Regions from separate parts of the Shewanella marisflavi genome, predicted to be linked through region 2. Evidence: riboswitches for the same ligand, from Rfam matches in the RefSeq annotation. Region 2 holds a riboswitch; the other holds the start of a gene.
What was found. Region 2 has a riboswitch for thiamine pyrophosphate ahead of CFF01_RS10690 (TonB-dependent receptor). Riboswitches for the same ligand answer to the same signal wherever they lie in the genome.
Positions count from the first base shown of each region.

Region 1: it holds a riboswitch for thiamine pyrophosphate, as region 2 does, so the genes downstream of both, thiC (phosphomethylpyrimidine synthase ThiC) here and CFF01_RS10690 (TonB-dependent receptor) in region 2, are expected to answer to the same signal.

Region 1 covers NZ_CP022272.1:2,019,216-2,026,670, reverse strand. Annotated here, with positions in the region: gene thiC (phosphomethylpyrimidine synthase ThiC) at 1-1,682, opposite strand, end outside; TPP riboswitch at 1,843-1,941, opposite strand; gene CFF01_RS08795 (hypothetical protein) at 2,089-3,132, opposite strand; gene trhA (PAQR family membrane homeostasis protein TrhA) at 3,366-4,046, shown strand; gene CFF01_RS08785 (tRNA-uridine aminocarboxypropyltransferase) at 4,009-4,545, opposite strand; gene CFF01_RS08780 (error-prone DNA polymerase) at 4,665-7,455, opposite strand, start outside.
Region 2 covers NZ_CP022272.1:2,441,933-2,449,387, reverse strand. Annotated here, with positions in the region: gene CFF01_RS10725 (curli assembly protein CsgF) at 1-188, shown strand, start outside; gene CFF01_RS10720 (CsgG/HfaB family protein) at 191-1,039, shown strand; gene CFF01_RS10715 (hypothetical protein) at 1,299-1,865, shown strand; gene hinT (purine nucleoside phosphoramidase) at 2,054-2,407, shown strand; gene CFF01_RS10705 (PaaI family thioesterase) at 2,438-2,935, shown strand; gene CFF01_RS10700 (PaaI family thioesterase) at 2,932-3,396, shown strand; gene CFF01_RS10695 (YcfL family protein) at 3,430-3,819, shown strand; TPP riboswitch at 3,927-4,047, shown strand; gene CFF01_RS10690 (TonB-dependent receptor) at 4,120-6,261, shown strand; gene CFF01_RS10685 (hypothetical protein) at 6,311-6,571, shown strand; gene pnuC (nicotinamide riboside transporter PnuC) at 6,613-7,266, shown strand; gene CFF01_RS10675 (phosphotransferase) at 7,305-7,455, shown strand, end outside.

The DNA of each region.
Region 1 (7,455 bases), 420 kb from region 2:
TAAGCCCTGGCGGTATCGGGATCTAATCCCAGGTTGTACTGATCCTCCCAGCGAAACTCGAACCTTGCCTTCGACAAGGCATTGTCGCGGATCTGAGCGCCAGGATGCCCCTTGGCCACATCCCCGGCGTGGGCCGCTATCTTGTAGGCGATCAGTCCCTGTTTCACATCTTCCTTATTGGGCAGTCCCAGATGCTCCTTAGGGGTGACGTAACAGAGCATCGCACAGCCATACCAAGCAATCATAGCCGCGCCGATCCCCGAGGTGAAATGATCATAACCTGGCGCGATATCTGTGGTTTGCGGGCCTAAGGTATAAAAAGGTGCCTCATCACACAGCTCGAGCTGCTTATCCATGTTCTCTTTGATCAGCTGCATCGGGATATGCCCCGGGCCTTCTATGATAGTTTGCACATCGTGTTGCCAGGCGCGCTTAACCAGCTCCCCTAAGGTTTCAAGCTCAGCAAACTGCGCTTCATCGTTCGCATCGGCAATGGAACCTGGGCGCATACCATCCCCAAGAGACAAAGAGACATCGTAGGCCGCGCACAACTTACAGATCTCATCAAAGTGCTCATAGAGGAAGTTCTCTTTATGATGAGAGAGACACCACTTGGCCATGATAGAACCGCCGCGGGATACAATACCGGTCAAACGTTTCGCCGTCATGGGCACATAACGCAGTAAGACACCGGCGTGAATAGTAAAATAGTCCACCCCCTGCTCCGCCTGCTCAATCAGGGTATCCCTGAAGATCTCCCAGGTGAGATCTTCGGCAATGCCGTTGACCTTCTCCAGCGCCTGATAGATGGGAACCGTGCCTATGGGCACAGGCGAGTTACGAATGATCCACTCGCGAGTCTCGTGGATATAGCGACCGGTTGAAAGATCCATTACAGTATCGGCGCCCCAACGCGTCGCCCACACCAACTTCTCCACCTCCTCTTCGATAGAGGAAGTCACCGCGGAATTCCCTATATTGGCGTTGACCTTGACCAGAAAATTGCGACCAATGATCATCGGCTCGGCTTCTGGGTGATTGATATTTAAAGGAATGATCGCCCGGCCAGCGGCCAGTTCCTGACGGACAAACTCTGGGGTTATCGCCTGGCCCACCTTGGCGCCAAAGCTTTCCCCTGCTGCGCGCTGGGTCAACACCTCATCGATCACAGTATCGCGAGCCATATTTTCCCGCAGGGCCACATATTCCATCTCAGGGGTGATAATGCCGCGTCTGGCGTAGTGCATCTGGGTTACCACCTTGCCATCTTTAGCGCGTCTCGGTCTTGGCAGATGTTCAAACCTTAAGTGATCCAGTCCCTCATCGGCCAAACGTTGCTGGGTAAAACCCGAGCTTGCCTGACTTAGCGTCTGGGTATCGTCCCGCTCTGCGATCCAAGTACTGCGCAGCTTATCCAGACCGCGACGCACATTGATATCTGCCTTAGGGTCTGAATAGGGACCGGCACAGTCATAAACCTTGATTGGCGGATTCTTTGCAACAATGGGCGCCGATTGGGTACCACCAATCAGGGTATCGGACTGATGGATCTGGCGCATGGCAACCTTGAGGTCGGCTCGACTCCCCTGCAAGTAGATCTTCTCTGAATTGGCATGTTGTAGCGGTTTTAGATTATCGATAAAGGCCTGGGCCCGGGCTCGAGTTTCACGACGTGTTGACATAAGCAATCTCACTATTGAGTTAAATGAAGTTGCTTGTCTGGAGAAGTTGGCGTTGAGGGCATTAACCACGGACGATATAAGATGATCGCACCAGGTCAAAAATATGGTTTGATAGGCAAGTTCAAGGGCAAATTATCGCCTACAAATTAGCCTTTACCAAGGTCATATTATGCTTGTTTCCTTCGCAGGGACTAACCTGATCAGGTTCAACGGATCCCGAATTAACGGTCTCAGCCTAATGGCACTCCGACAAGAGGTGCCCAGTATAGACCTAAGCCTTAGCGATAAACAAGCCCTTAACTCACGAGGTTAGAAGCAAATAAATCAAACGAAATAAATCAATATAAACAGCAATATAAAATATAAATGCTCGCTAAAATTGATTTTGTGGTGAAAAAAAATCATCTTAGTTATTGCTTTTCTGGCTAACGCCCATCAGCTCAAGGTGCCTGTCTAACGAGGCCTTAATCGCCTGCTTCACCTTGTCTTCACCACACTTAAAAGGAAACCCCAGGTTCTGTGCGTGAGGATTGATAGGAGTCGCGACGTTAACCACCCGGTAACAGGTATCACCAAGCTTAACGATACGATTCGGGTCCAATTTACTGTCCAGGGTAATTGCCGTGTTATATTCATCGATTTTTGGCAGGGCTAACTGCGCCATCTGCCCATCCATCTCGCTTATCGATTTGGGCATTGTCGCCGCATCGGCCGCGCGCTGTACCAGCTTATCGATCAAGGCTTGACGATGCCTGGCCAGATAGTCTCCGGTGATGACGCCGAGCTCCCCAGCAAAAGGCCGCTGTTGAGGCGGCGCGTTATATTCTGTTAGATCTGGCGCCTCAAAGGTGAACCCTTGTTCTGCCACTCTCCTTGGCAGCTCTGGGTCGATATCATGGCTTTTTGCCTGACTCTTCTCGGCGCCGGCCGTCTGAGTTTGCTCATTACCCCGATCAGGACTGTGCTTCTGGATCAGTTGCTTCTGCGGGGGCGAGGCGCCAGGTGATTTCAGTTGGGATAGCGAGGTGAGACTCTGCTCCTCGGTAACAGGCTCAACTAATTGAGACTCAGATGATGTTTTTAGCGGCCCTGCTTGATTGGCTAATTCACGCGTGGTCATGGCCTCAAGTTGGGCAGCGCTCAGCATATAGGCACTTATCGCCTTGGTAGACGGCTCAGCGCGAGAGACGGGGCCATGGTATAACGGATAACGCCAATTAAGCATGGACAGTAGAAACAGATGTAGCAGCAAGACACCGAGCACAAGCATAAGATCTGTTAAGCTTATCCCTAGGAACTTATGCTGGCGCCGCTGGTGCTCAGCACTCTCCTCAAGCAAATCGAGGCAGGTTAGCGCAAGTGGCTCAGGACATACGGCGTTAAGCTTAATCGCCGACCAATGATACTCTTGTTCTGGTTGCCTTGGTTTATGCAGCTCCTGTGGCGTCACTTGCAAGAGGGACAGATCCTTTCCTTAGGTAACTTAGCGCTTTAGAGGCTAAGCTTGACCCATAAGTTCCACGTCCTGTTATAGGTGGACACTATATATATTAAAGTAATTTAAAATCAAACATTAAGAGTCACCTTAAACTTTTAAGCTTACATATGTACGCTAAAGTATTTCATTTGCGATAGCATACTGTTAGACTCAGCTTGAGGTCTAACCAGTCAATAGAGAGCATGATGCCGTCCCAAGAACTCCCCTTAAACCAAGCTGATCCCCTAGTGTCAATCGCCGCGCCCTATAGCCGCTCTGAAGAGCTGGCCAATGCGATGAGCCATGGACTCGGGGTGCTTGCCGGTATTCTGGCATTGATTTTTTCAATGATGAAAGGTTGGGATAGTCTCAGCGATCTGCAACTGGGTGGTATGTTGATCTACTGCCTGAGTATCATACTCCTGTTTCTCTGCTCAACCTTGTACCACAGCGTGTCTGATCCCAAGCTAAAACATAAGCTGAAGATTGCCGATCACTGCGCCATCTATCTGCTCATCGCCGGCACCTATACCCCACTCATGCTGATCCAATTAGGCAGCGCCGAAGCCGATGGAATATTGCTCGCCATCTGGTGTCTGGCACTCGGCGGGATCTTGTTTAAGACACTCTTTATCCACAGATTTAAGATCTTTAGTCTGGTGCTCTATCTGGTAATGGGTTGGTTGTGCGTTATCGTCATGAAACAACTGCTTGAGGCCATGAGCACCCTAGGTTTTCAGCTATTAATGGCCGGCGGGATTTTTTATAGTGTTGGGGTGATCTTCTATGTGGGTAAACGCATCCCCTATAATCATGCCATCTGGCATCTGTTTGTGCTGGCAGGAGCGCTCAGTCATTTTCTATGTGTCTATCTGACGGTGCTTTGACTTGACTATGCTCTGACATAAAGGCGTCAAACGCCGCATCCAGAACTTGCGCTTCATCTGACATCTCCATACCTCTTAGCAGGCTGATGATGCACTCTATGGTGCACAAGCCCTGATCCACCTGATTGCGCCTTAAACGATAACGAGAAGTGGATGCCTCTGACAGGCTTAAGCGCCGCGCCTGTTGCAGATAGGGGCTCTGACGGACCATCTTTCTGGCTTCCTGCCAGGTGGCATCCAAAATAATGATCTGCTGTGGTAACGGCGTCTGAGCCTCCTCTACTAAGGCTTCAAGGGTAAACGCTGGCGGGCTTTCATCACTTGGCGGAAAGAGTAACAGCGCCTCACCCGACTCGCAGGCCTGCTTAAGCCAAGCATCGGGCTCAACCCGTGACCAAGGCACACGGCGGCATAACTCAGGAAAATGCTGCAACGCCAGCGTGCCCGTATTGGAGGGACGCTCATATTCCCGCGCATGTGTGAGCAGTATAAATTTCATTTAACTAACTTCTTTGCGGTTTGCAGGCTCGATAAAGGCGCCAGTATACCCTAGCCAGGCGAGTGAGGTTAGCCTGGCGTCGACATAAATTAACGAGTATTTACGACATGTTAAGCAAGCTAGCGAAAGTCTCTCGCTTTTGGCTCAAAATTATTCACCATAGTAGAAACATCTATTAATCTGCCCGCAATGATATGACTCACCCCAGATTGGGTCTCAAGTATGCCCACTACCTTTAATATTTTTGATGTCAAAAAAGGCTGACGCTGCGCCCTGGCCGTTGCACTCCATACGATCACATTGATGTTACCCGTCTCATCCTCTAGGGTCACAAAGGTCACCCCCGAGGCGGTACCCGGACGCTGACGCCCCACTACCACGCCGGCGACATGTACCAACTGACCATGACGGCAATCCACCAATTGGGCCGCGCTTAAACACTCCTTTAGCTCTCCCCGCTCTCTGAGCTGCGCTATCACATGACGGCCCAGACTCAAACCAAGGTGGCGATAGTCGCTCTGCATGGCAGCCATCTCACTCGGCGCAGCCAACACTACCTGACTGCTCACAGGGGGTAAATCATCAAACAGCGGCAGACTCGGCTGGTACGCACTCAACTGCCAACGCGCCTGATACCTGTGCCCAGCCACAGTAAGCAGAGCATCGGCACTGGCAAGCAGCGTCAGGCAGGCAGAAGAGAGTCCGATCTCATACAACTGCTCGACCCGGGTAAAACCTGTCTCGGGACGCGCCTTAAGCAATCGGTCAATATCGGCCTGTTGCAGCCCCTTCACCTGGCGAAATCCTAGACGAATCGCCGCCCCCTGCTCCGCTTCAATCTCCACCAAACGATTGTCCCAATCACTGTGATTCACACACACAGGCAACACCATCACCCCATGGCGCTGTACATCCTGAATTAACTGCGACGGGCTATAAAAACCCATTGGCTGGCTGTTGAGTAAGGCGCAGCAAAACGCCGCCGGGTAATGATACTTAAGGTAGGCCGACGCATAGGCCAGCAAGGCAAAACTGGCAGAATGAGATTCGGGAAAACCATACTCGCCAAACCCTTTAATCTGCCGATAAATCTGCTCGGCAAAGCTCTTGCTATAACCCCGTTTCGCCATGCCGTTAAGGAGCTTGGTTTCAAACTGTGCCAGTTCACCGGTCCGCTTCCAGCTCGCCATCGCCCGGCGCAGCTGATCGGCCTCACCACCGCTAAATCCGGCCGCCACCATGGCCAGTTGGATCACCTGCTCCTGAAAGATAGGCACCCCCATGGTGCGCGACAGCACTGACTGCACCTCAGGGCTGGGATATTCCACAGTCTCCAGTCCATCGCGGCGACGCAGATAGGGATGCACCATATCACCTTGAATAGGACCCGGCCTGACGATGGCAATCTGCACCACAAGATCGTAATAACAAGCGGGTTTTAATCTGGGCAACATGGCACTCTGTGCCCGAGATTCGATCTGAAACACCCCTATGCTATCGCCAGCCTGCAACATGGCATAAACCTCGGCTTGTTCCCACTCCAGATCGGCCATGGTAAAGGGACGCTCAGGTGTACTTAACAGGGCGAAGGTTTTACGGATCGCCGTCAACATGCCCAGCGCCAGAATATCAACCTTTAGCAAGCCAAGGCTCTCAAGATCATCCTTATCCCACTGGATCACAGTGCGATCGACCATGGCCGCATTCTCAATCGGCACCAACTCAGACAAGGGGCCGGCTGAGATAATAAAGCCACCCACATGCTGCGACAGATGACGAGGAAATCCGATAAGGCTCTGCACCAGCGGCAGTAGCATACGCCCTCGCCCCGACTCTGGTAGCATGGCGGCGAGTTGAGCAGTCCAATGCTGCTTGGGATCGCGGCGATCGATCTTTTTTATCATAATGGCGATCTGCTCGGCATCTATCCCCAACACCTTGCCCACATCACCCATGGCACTCTTAAAGCGATAGCAGATCACCGCCGCTGCCAGGGCAGTCCGCTCCCGGCCATACTTGCGATAAATATATTGAATCACCTCCTCGCGCCGTTCATGCTCAAAATCCACATCGATATCCGGCGGCTCATTACGCTCTTTAGAGATGAAACGCTCGAACAACATGTTAATCTTGGTGGGGTCAACCTCAGTGATCCCCAAGCAGTAGCACACCACAGAGTTGGCTGCCGAGCCCCGCCCCTGATGCAGAATCTGCTGTGACTTGGCAAAGCAAACGATGTCATAGATGGTCAAGAAGAAATATTCATAACCCATCGCCTTGATAAGCGTTAACTCCTTTTCATACTGCAACCTGACCTTGTCAGGCACCCCCTCGGGAAAGCGCCGCTTGGCCCCCTCTCTCACGGCTTGGGCCAGGTACTCACAGGCCTGCATGCCAGCCGGTACCACCTCCGCGGGGTATTCATACTTAAGCTCATCTAAAGAGAAGTGACACTGGCGCGCCAGTGCAAGCCCCTTGTCTATCCAGGCCTGAGGATAACGCTTATATTGCGCCGCAATGGGTTTAAGGCTCGCCTCGGCATTGATAGAACATAGGGCCGCCCCACTGTCGAGATCCCGCCCATGAGCAATGCAGGTGAGTACATCAAGCAGTGGCTGACGAGAAGCGTCATGCATCCGTACGCCACCTGTGGCAACACAGGGAATGGTCAGCACCTCGCCCAGTCTTTGCCACAATTGCAAGTGAAGCGCTTCGCCCGGCAACAAGAGCCGCTCCATCAAGAGGTGCAACCGGGTTGAAAACGCCCGCTTTAGCTCTGCGCCAATCTGTCGCAGATGTTCCTGATATACCACCAGCAGTTCTCCCTCATCCAACGCAGTGCTAAGCGTTAGCTGAAATTGGGCCAAGGAAGGAGGCCGCCATAACACTAGGCTCTCTTGCTGTTTCAAG
Region 2 (7,455 bases):
GTTTAATGAGTCAGCTGTTTAACGATGCGGCCAATGGCGGCGAAGGCTACCTTAAAACCACAGATTTTGAGATTCAAGTAGTCAACGAAGATGGCATGCTGCTGGTGCATATTACCGATCTGCTTACTGGGGAAACGACAGTGATCGAAGTGGGTGGCCTGAGTGACAGTTCGAGTGTAGGTGGCTAAAAATGAAACATTTTTTAATAGTCATTAGCCTAGTGATCTTGGGCGGATGCTCAAGCACTAGTGAGCTTGAGCGAGTACAGGCCTCATCAAGTCTGATGCCAAAAGGTGAGAGTTATTACGATCTCATCAACTTACCCGCGCCTCAAGGTGTCATGCTCGCCGCTGTTTATGATTTTCGCGACCAGACGGGCCAGTATAAGCCGATCCCCTCGAGTAACTTCTCTACCGCCGTCCCCCAAAGCGGTACCGCCTTTTTGGCGCAGGCATTAAATGATTCAAGTTGGTTTATTCCGGTAGAGCGTGAGGGTCTGCAGAATCTGCTCACCGAGCGCAAAATTGTTAGGGCGGGTTTAAAAGGCGATGCCAACAAGCTCCCCCAGTTGAATTCGGCGCAGATTTTGATGGAGGGCGGTATTGTCGCCTATGACACAAATGTAAGAACTGGCGGGGCGGGTGCTCGCTATTTAGGCATAGGTGCCGCTACCCAGTTTAGGGTTGATACCGTCACGGTTAACCTGAGGGCTGTGGATATTCGAACCGGACGCTTGCTCAGCAGCGTGACGACGACTAAGTCTATCCTCTCTAAAGAGATCACCGCTGGTGTATTTAAGTTTATCGATGCCCAGGAGCTACTTGAATCAGAGCTGGGCTATACCTCCAATGAGCCAGTGAGTTTGTGCGTTGCTTCGGCAATTGAAAGTGCCGTAGTGCATATGATCGCCGATGGGATCTGGAAAGGTGCGTGGAATTTAGCGGATCAAGCCAGTGGCCTTCGCAGCCCAGTGTTACAAAAATATTGGTTAGAGGCACACTCGGAAGCCAGGGTGATGGCCAAAGTCAGCCAGGGATAAGTCAGTCAGAACAAGTCAAAACTGGATACATCTCTACTCTCTTGGTGGTTTAGGCAAGAAAAATGTACTTGATGTGCTTATTAAACGCTAGAAAACTGACGCAAAAAAAATAATGTGACTAAGTAATAGTTCTTATCACTTAGTGTGACTTAGTAGTTAATTTTAAAAAGATTATTGCCTTATTCTTTGTGTGTCTATGTCGAACTCAGCAAGCTTTTAGTACAATTCGTCAAGTTTTTGACTTGCTGAATAAAAAGCCATGAAAAAGTTAGCATTATTATTAGTGTTATTGCCTCTTTATGCACATGGAGTGGCACCTTTTGGTCTTAAATGGGGCGATGATGTTAGCCTGTATGAAGAGGCTAAGCATCAGGGAGATGATATTTGGGTGCAGACCCAAGTTGTACCTAAGGCCCTCTCTATCGCAGAACATTATTTGCTGTCCGGTGATGTGCAGCATGGCTTGTTGCAAGTTACCATGACGAGTTACAAATATGGCGTGCATGCTGATGAGCTAAATGATGATTTTCAAATCGTTAAACAGTCTCTTATTAAGTCTGGCTATCTAAAGACAGACTATGTTGCCAGTGAGTTGAGCTCTTATCAATGCGTGTTGCAGGGAACCTGTTCGGGTAAACGTTGGTATGCTATCGATGAAGACGGTACCTATGTTGCGCTCGAGCAGCTGGCAAAAACCCGCCAGGATGCCTATATCAAAATGACTTTCAAATCACCCGAGTTGATGGAGATTGAAGCCGAGCGCGAAGAGTTGAAGCAGCTCAAGCAGCAAGATAAATTAAATAGCGATAAATTAGCGTTCGATTAGATAACTGCTAGCACCTATAGTGGCCCGGCACCTTTAAGGTGGCGGGCTTTTTTTATGTATTAAACAGCTTAGCTGATATAAATTTCGCCACTCGATACAGGGCATAACTCCTTTATTTATATGACGGATCACAAAATGGTATTTTGTGAGTATACTGACAGGGTTAACCCTATATCGAGGATAGTGCAATGGCCGAAGAGACCATTTTCAGTAAAATTATTCGACGCGAAATCCCTGCCGATATTTTATATCAAGATGAATTAGTGACAGCTTTTAGAGATATTGAGCCAAAGGCACCGACGCACATTCTTATTGTGCCTAATCATTTGATCCCCACAGTGAATGATGTCAAGGCATCGGACGAAAAGGCCCTGGGCCGGATGATGACAGTGGCGGCAAAGCTCGCTGACGAGGCTGGTATTGCCGAAGATGGCTACCGCCTGATCATGAACTGCAATAAACATGGTGGGCAGGAAGTATTCCATATTCATATGCATCTGCTGGGCGGTGATTTCTTAGGCCCGCTAGTGTCTCGTCGCTAATGGCGATTGCTGAAAAACGCTGGAGAGCATATGAAGACAAATCCTGATTTTTTTCCGCTGACTGATTTGGCGACTCGCTTTGTGGACCAGCTGGTACAGTGTCGCCGTCTCGGCCTCAGCGTGCTTGAAGCCAGCGAACAGCATGTGTTGATCGAGCTTCCCTACAGTAGCGAATTGATTGGTTACCCCGATACAGGTGTGATCCACGGCGGCGTGATCACCACGCTTATGGATACCGCCAGTGGCACAGCAGTGGTCTGTAATATCTTTGACAAGTACAAGTCGCTGGAGTTGTCGCCAACCTTAGATCTGCGGGTCGATTATATGAAGGCCGCCGAGCCAAACAAGAGTGTCTACGGTTTTGCCGAGTGCTATAAATTGTCATCGAGCGTGGCTTTTACCCGGGCGATCGCCTATCAGGATTCTATCGATGATCCTATTGCCCATGCCGTGGGTTCATTTATGCGTATCAGTCCTGAAATGGTGGGTGAAGCCTTTAGACAGGCGCTAATGGGAGAGGGCCAATGACAGTACCTGAGCAAGATACCCACAAAGCTTTGAATGTTAAAGATATCGTTAAGAAGGCGACCGAGCTTAATGATTTCGGCCATCTCTTAGATCACGTACCTTATGCTAAGTTTATTGGTATGCAGGTGGTGCGTTTCGGTGATGAGTTGGTGTTTCAGTTACCCAAAAAAGATGAAAATATCGGCAACCCTACCTTACCAGCACTCCATGGTGGCGTGATTGCCGGATTTATGGAAATGTCGGCTATTGTGCAGTTAATGGTGTTTATGCAAACCACTAAGGTGCCTAAGATCGTCGATTTCTCGATAGACTATTTAAGGGCGGGACACCATAGAGATAGTTTTGCCGAGTGTAAAATTACCCGTCAGGGCCGCCGTGTGGCCAATGTGAATATCAACTGCTGGCAAACCAATCGTAAGGCGCTCATTGCCACTGCCCGAGCCCACTTTTTGATTGAGTGATCAGATACGCTTCGGCGTGTAAGGAGAATACTGATGAAGAAGGGATTAGCCATAGTTGCCATTCTGTTCGGGCTGAGTGCCTGTGCGCCCCATACCGGCGGGATCATGGCGAGCTCTACCGGTGAAAGCAGGGTTGATAACCGCTCCTTTCATTCCGACGTGGATGTCACAGGAGTCCTGACTGTAGTAGATGCGGGATTTTTAAGGGCCCGCGGCACTATTATCAGTAAGGCAAAGACAGATTTGCAGCTGCAATATAAGTTTACCTGGTATGACATTAACGGCGCCACCATCGAAGATGAGGGAGTTAGCTGGAAGTCCCTTAAGTTACATGGCAAGCAGCAGATGCAGGTGACCGCTTTGTCCCCCAATGCTAATGCAGTGCGTTGTGAGCTCTATGTTAGACAGGCCTATTCAAACTAAGGTCGCTATATATTGATTAAAACGTCGGCATTGCCGGCGTTTTTTTATGGGCCATGCGCAAAATATGCGTTAAAAATGTCAACTCTTTGTATGACTCATGTATAATCGGCCTCGCCAAGGGGTGTTAACGCCAAGCTAAAGGCTTCGCATTGACTGAGATGTTCGCTAGACAAACCCTTAGAACCTGATCCGGCTAATACCGGCGTAGGAATGGGCCACAACACTAGATTTAACACTATCTAACTGTGCATTCTTTCTCGCTTTTTTAAGTGCCGGATCTCAATATTTATTTGAGGTCCTATGTTTACATTAAAATCCTATTCTCCTGTCGCCCTTGCCGTGGCGGCTGCATTAACCCAAACCACCGTTTTCGCCAGCGATACGCCTGTCACCACAGATGAGATGGAAGTGATTGTTGTCACCTCCGACTTTCGTCAGTCGAGCTTAGATAAGGTGCCTTCCAGCATTAGCGTTATCGAGCAGCAGCAGATAGAAGATGAAGGGGCGCAGCATTTTGAAGATGTGCTCAACTCTATTGCTAACTTTAACTGGTCTGGCGGCAGCTCCAGAGCCAAATATTTTCAGATCCGCGGAGTGGGTGAGCAGGAAGAGTATCAGGGAGCGCCTAACTCTTCTGTGGGTTACATCATAGACGATATCGATCTGTCGGGTCTGGGGATGGTCTCCAGCATGTATGACCTGCAGCAGGTGGAAGTACTGCGCGGACCGCAAGGGACGCGATATGGAGCTAACGCTTTGGCAGGCCTTATCTACCTTAAGAGTAACGACCCGACCTCAGTATTTGAGCATGGCGCCGAGCTGCAGCTAGGTGACGATAATCTGCGTACCTTTAGCGGCTTTAGTTCAGGCCCCTTAAGTGATTCAGGCAAGTTGTTGTATCGCGTGTCGCTGCAACAACATGATCAAAATGGCTACCGAGATAACCTTTACCTGGGCCGTGATGATACCAATGCGCGGGATGAATTTACCGGGCGCATCAAACTGCGCTGGTATGCCACCGATGATTTAGTGGCCGATTTCAACCTGATGCACGCCAATTTCAATAACGGCTATGATGCCTGGACATTAGATAATAACGGTTTTGATACCTTAACCGATGAACCGGGCGTGGATAAGCAGCGCACTACGGGCGGCTCGCTAAAATTGACCTATTCGGGCGCCGAGCATTTCGAGTTGGTCTCCTTAAGCTCTATGGCACAAAGTGATACTCATCATGGCTATGATGGTGACTGGGCCAACCCTGAATATTGGGCGGCGCGCAGTTGTGACGGGGAGCCGTGTCAGTATGACTATACCTGGAACAAACTGGGGGATCGAACCACGCTATCGCAAGAGTTTCGTCTAAGCTCGACGGATGCAGGTCGACTCTTTAACGACAGTACCGACTGGTTGGTGGGCATCTATGGTCTCAGGCTCACCGAAGACAACGACACCCTTGAATTCTATAACGGCTGGGAAGATGGGCTGACTGCCGAATATGAGGCAACCAATTTAGCACTCTTCGGTCAGTTAGATAGCGAGCTAGGTCAGGGCTATGCGCTCTCTGTCGGTGTACGCTTCGAGCGCCGTGAAAGCGAATACAGTGACTCGGCCGAAGATGCCTTTGCACCATCGGAAAACATGTGGGGCGGTCATATCGCCCTGAGTAAAGCCTTGAGCGATCAGCATCAAGCCTATGCCCGTATTGCCAGAGGATATAAGGCTGGTGGCTTTAACATGTCACTTCCCTTATCGCTAAGCGACAAAAAAGAGTTCCAGGCAGAGACCTTGTATAACTATGAGCTTGGCATCAAGTCTGAGTGGCTCGATGGTGATGCAAGCACCCATTTCTCCCTCTTCTACATGGACAGACGGGATCAACAGGTCTCGGCTTCTCAGCAAAATCCCGATGAGCCACAGAAATTTATCCTATACGTCGAAAACGCGGGCAGCTCACACAACTATGGTGCCGAGCTTGAAGCCAACTGGTATGCCACCGATAACTTAAAACTCTATGGCACACTGGGCTGGCTCGAGACAGCCTATGGCGATTATGTCTACCAGGATAAATATGGTGGGGAAGTGGATTTGAGCGGACGCGAATTGGCTCACTCGCCTAACTTTACCTACAGTGCTGGCGCCACCTATCGTAGTGAAATGGGCTGGTTTGTTAACTTAACGACCAGTGGGAAGAGTAAGTTCTACTACTCTGACAGTAACGACTCTCAGTCTGAGGCCTATACCTTGTTTAATGCCCGCTTAGGCTATGAGACAGAGACCTGGTCGGCTTATCTGTGGGGACGCAACCTGCTTGATGAAAAGTACGGCGTGCGCGGTTTCTATTTCGGTAATGAGCCTGATAACGGCTGGGCGGATAAACAATATATTCGTTACGGCGATCCGCGTCAGCTAGGCGTCACCCTTAACGTCAAATTCATGTAATAACCCTCACTAAGGGGCGAGCATTCAATCGCCCCCAAAAGGAGCTAAGATGAAACTAACAGCTGAAATCAGCATGTATCCGTTAAAGGATAATTATATCGACCCCATTCAATGGTTTATCGATAGGGTAGATACCTATGCCAATATCGAGCGGCGAACCAATGCTATGGCCACACAGGTGTGCGGCGAGTATGGCGAGGTGATGGCGATGCTGGCAACCGAAATGCAGGCGGCACATGAGAAGTGGGGCAAGGCGGTATTTGTGGTCAAGTTTATTGGCGGCGAGTTGGATCTCTCTCACCAACAGTAATTCAAGACTGACCCACTGATAACAGGAGCGATGCTTAAGCTATGACAGATCTCTGGTCTGCCTTATTGGCGACACTTTCCGGCGCCTTCGCCGAGGCCAATGGCCTGACAGCCTGGGAAGCCGTGGCGGTATTACTGGCCTTGGCCTATCTGGCGCTCGCCATGCGCGGCAACATCTGGTGCTGGGCGGCAGCCTTAGTGAGTACGGCTATCTATACCGTGCTGTTTTGGGAGGTCTCTTTGCTGATGGAGTCGCTGCTAAATGTCTATTACATGGTGATGGCGGTTTATGGCTTCTGGCTGTGGCGATACGGTGGTGGCGATGATAACGGCGTAGAAGTGGTTAGCTGGTCGCTAGGGCGACACCTCTATCTTATTCTGGCTACCAGCGTCGTTTCCTTAGTGGTCGGTCACTTGATGGCCAGTTACACCCAGGCGTCCTATCCCTATCTCGATGCAGCAACCAGCTGCTTTGCCGTGATGACAACTTACCTGGTGGCCCGTAAAGTACTGGAAAATTGGCTTTATTGGGTAGTGATCGACCTTGTTTCCATCTACCTGTATCTCAATAAGGGACTGATGCTGACCTCTTTGCTGTTTATTCTGTATGTGGGCATGGCCATAGGTGGTTACTTTTTGTGGCGCACCAGCATGCATCAGGGGATGGGCGAGGATGGCGCTTACTCCTATGATTAAGCTGCCTTGTTACCCTTTACGCATAAGTAAGGGCCACTATGGCGCTTAATCGTCAACAGGCAACAACTTGGTTGCAATGCCATCTGCCTTCTAATGTACTAAGCGAGGTGGAAAGGGTTTTCGCAAAGCTGGGTTGCTACATAGATGACAGCTGGGTAGTCGCTCCCTTGTCCCGCGGTCTGAGTAATC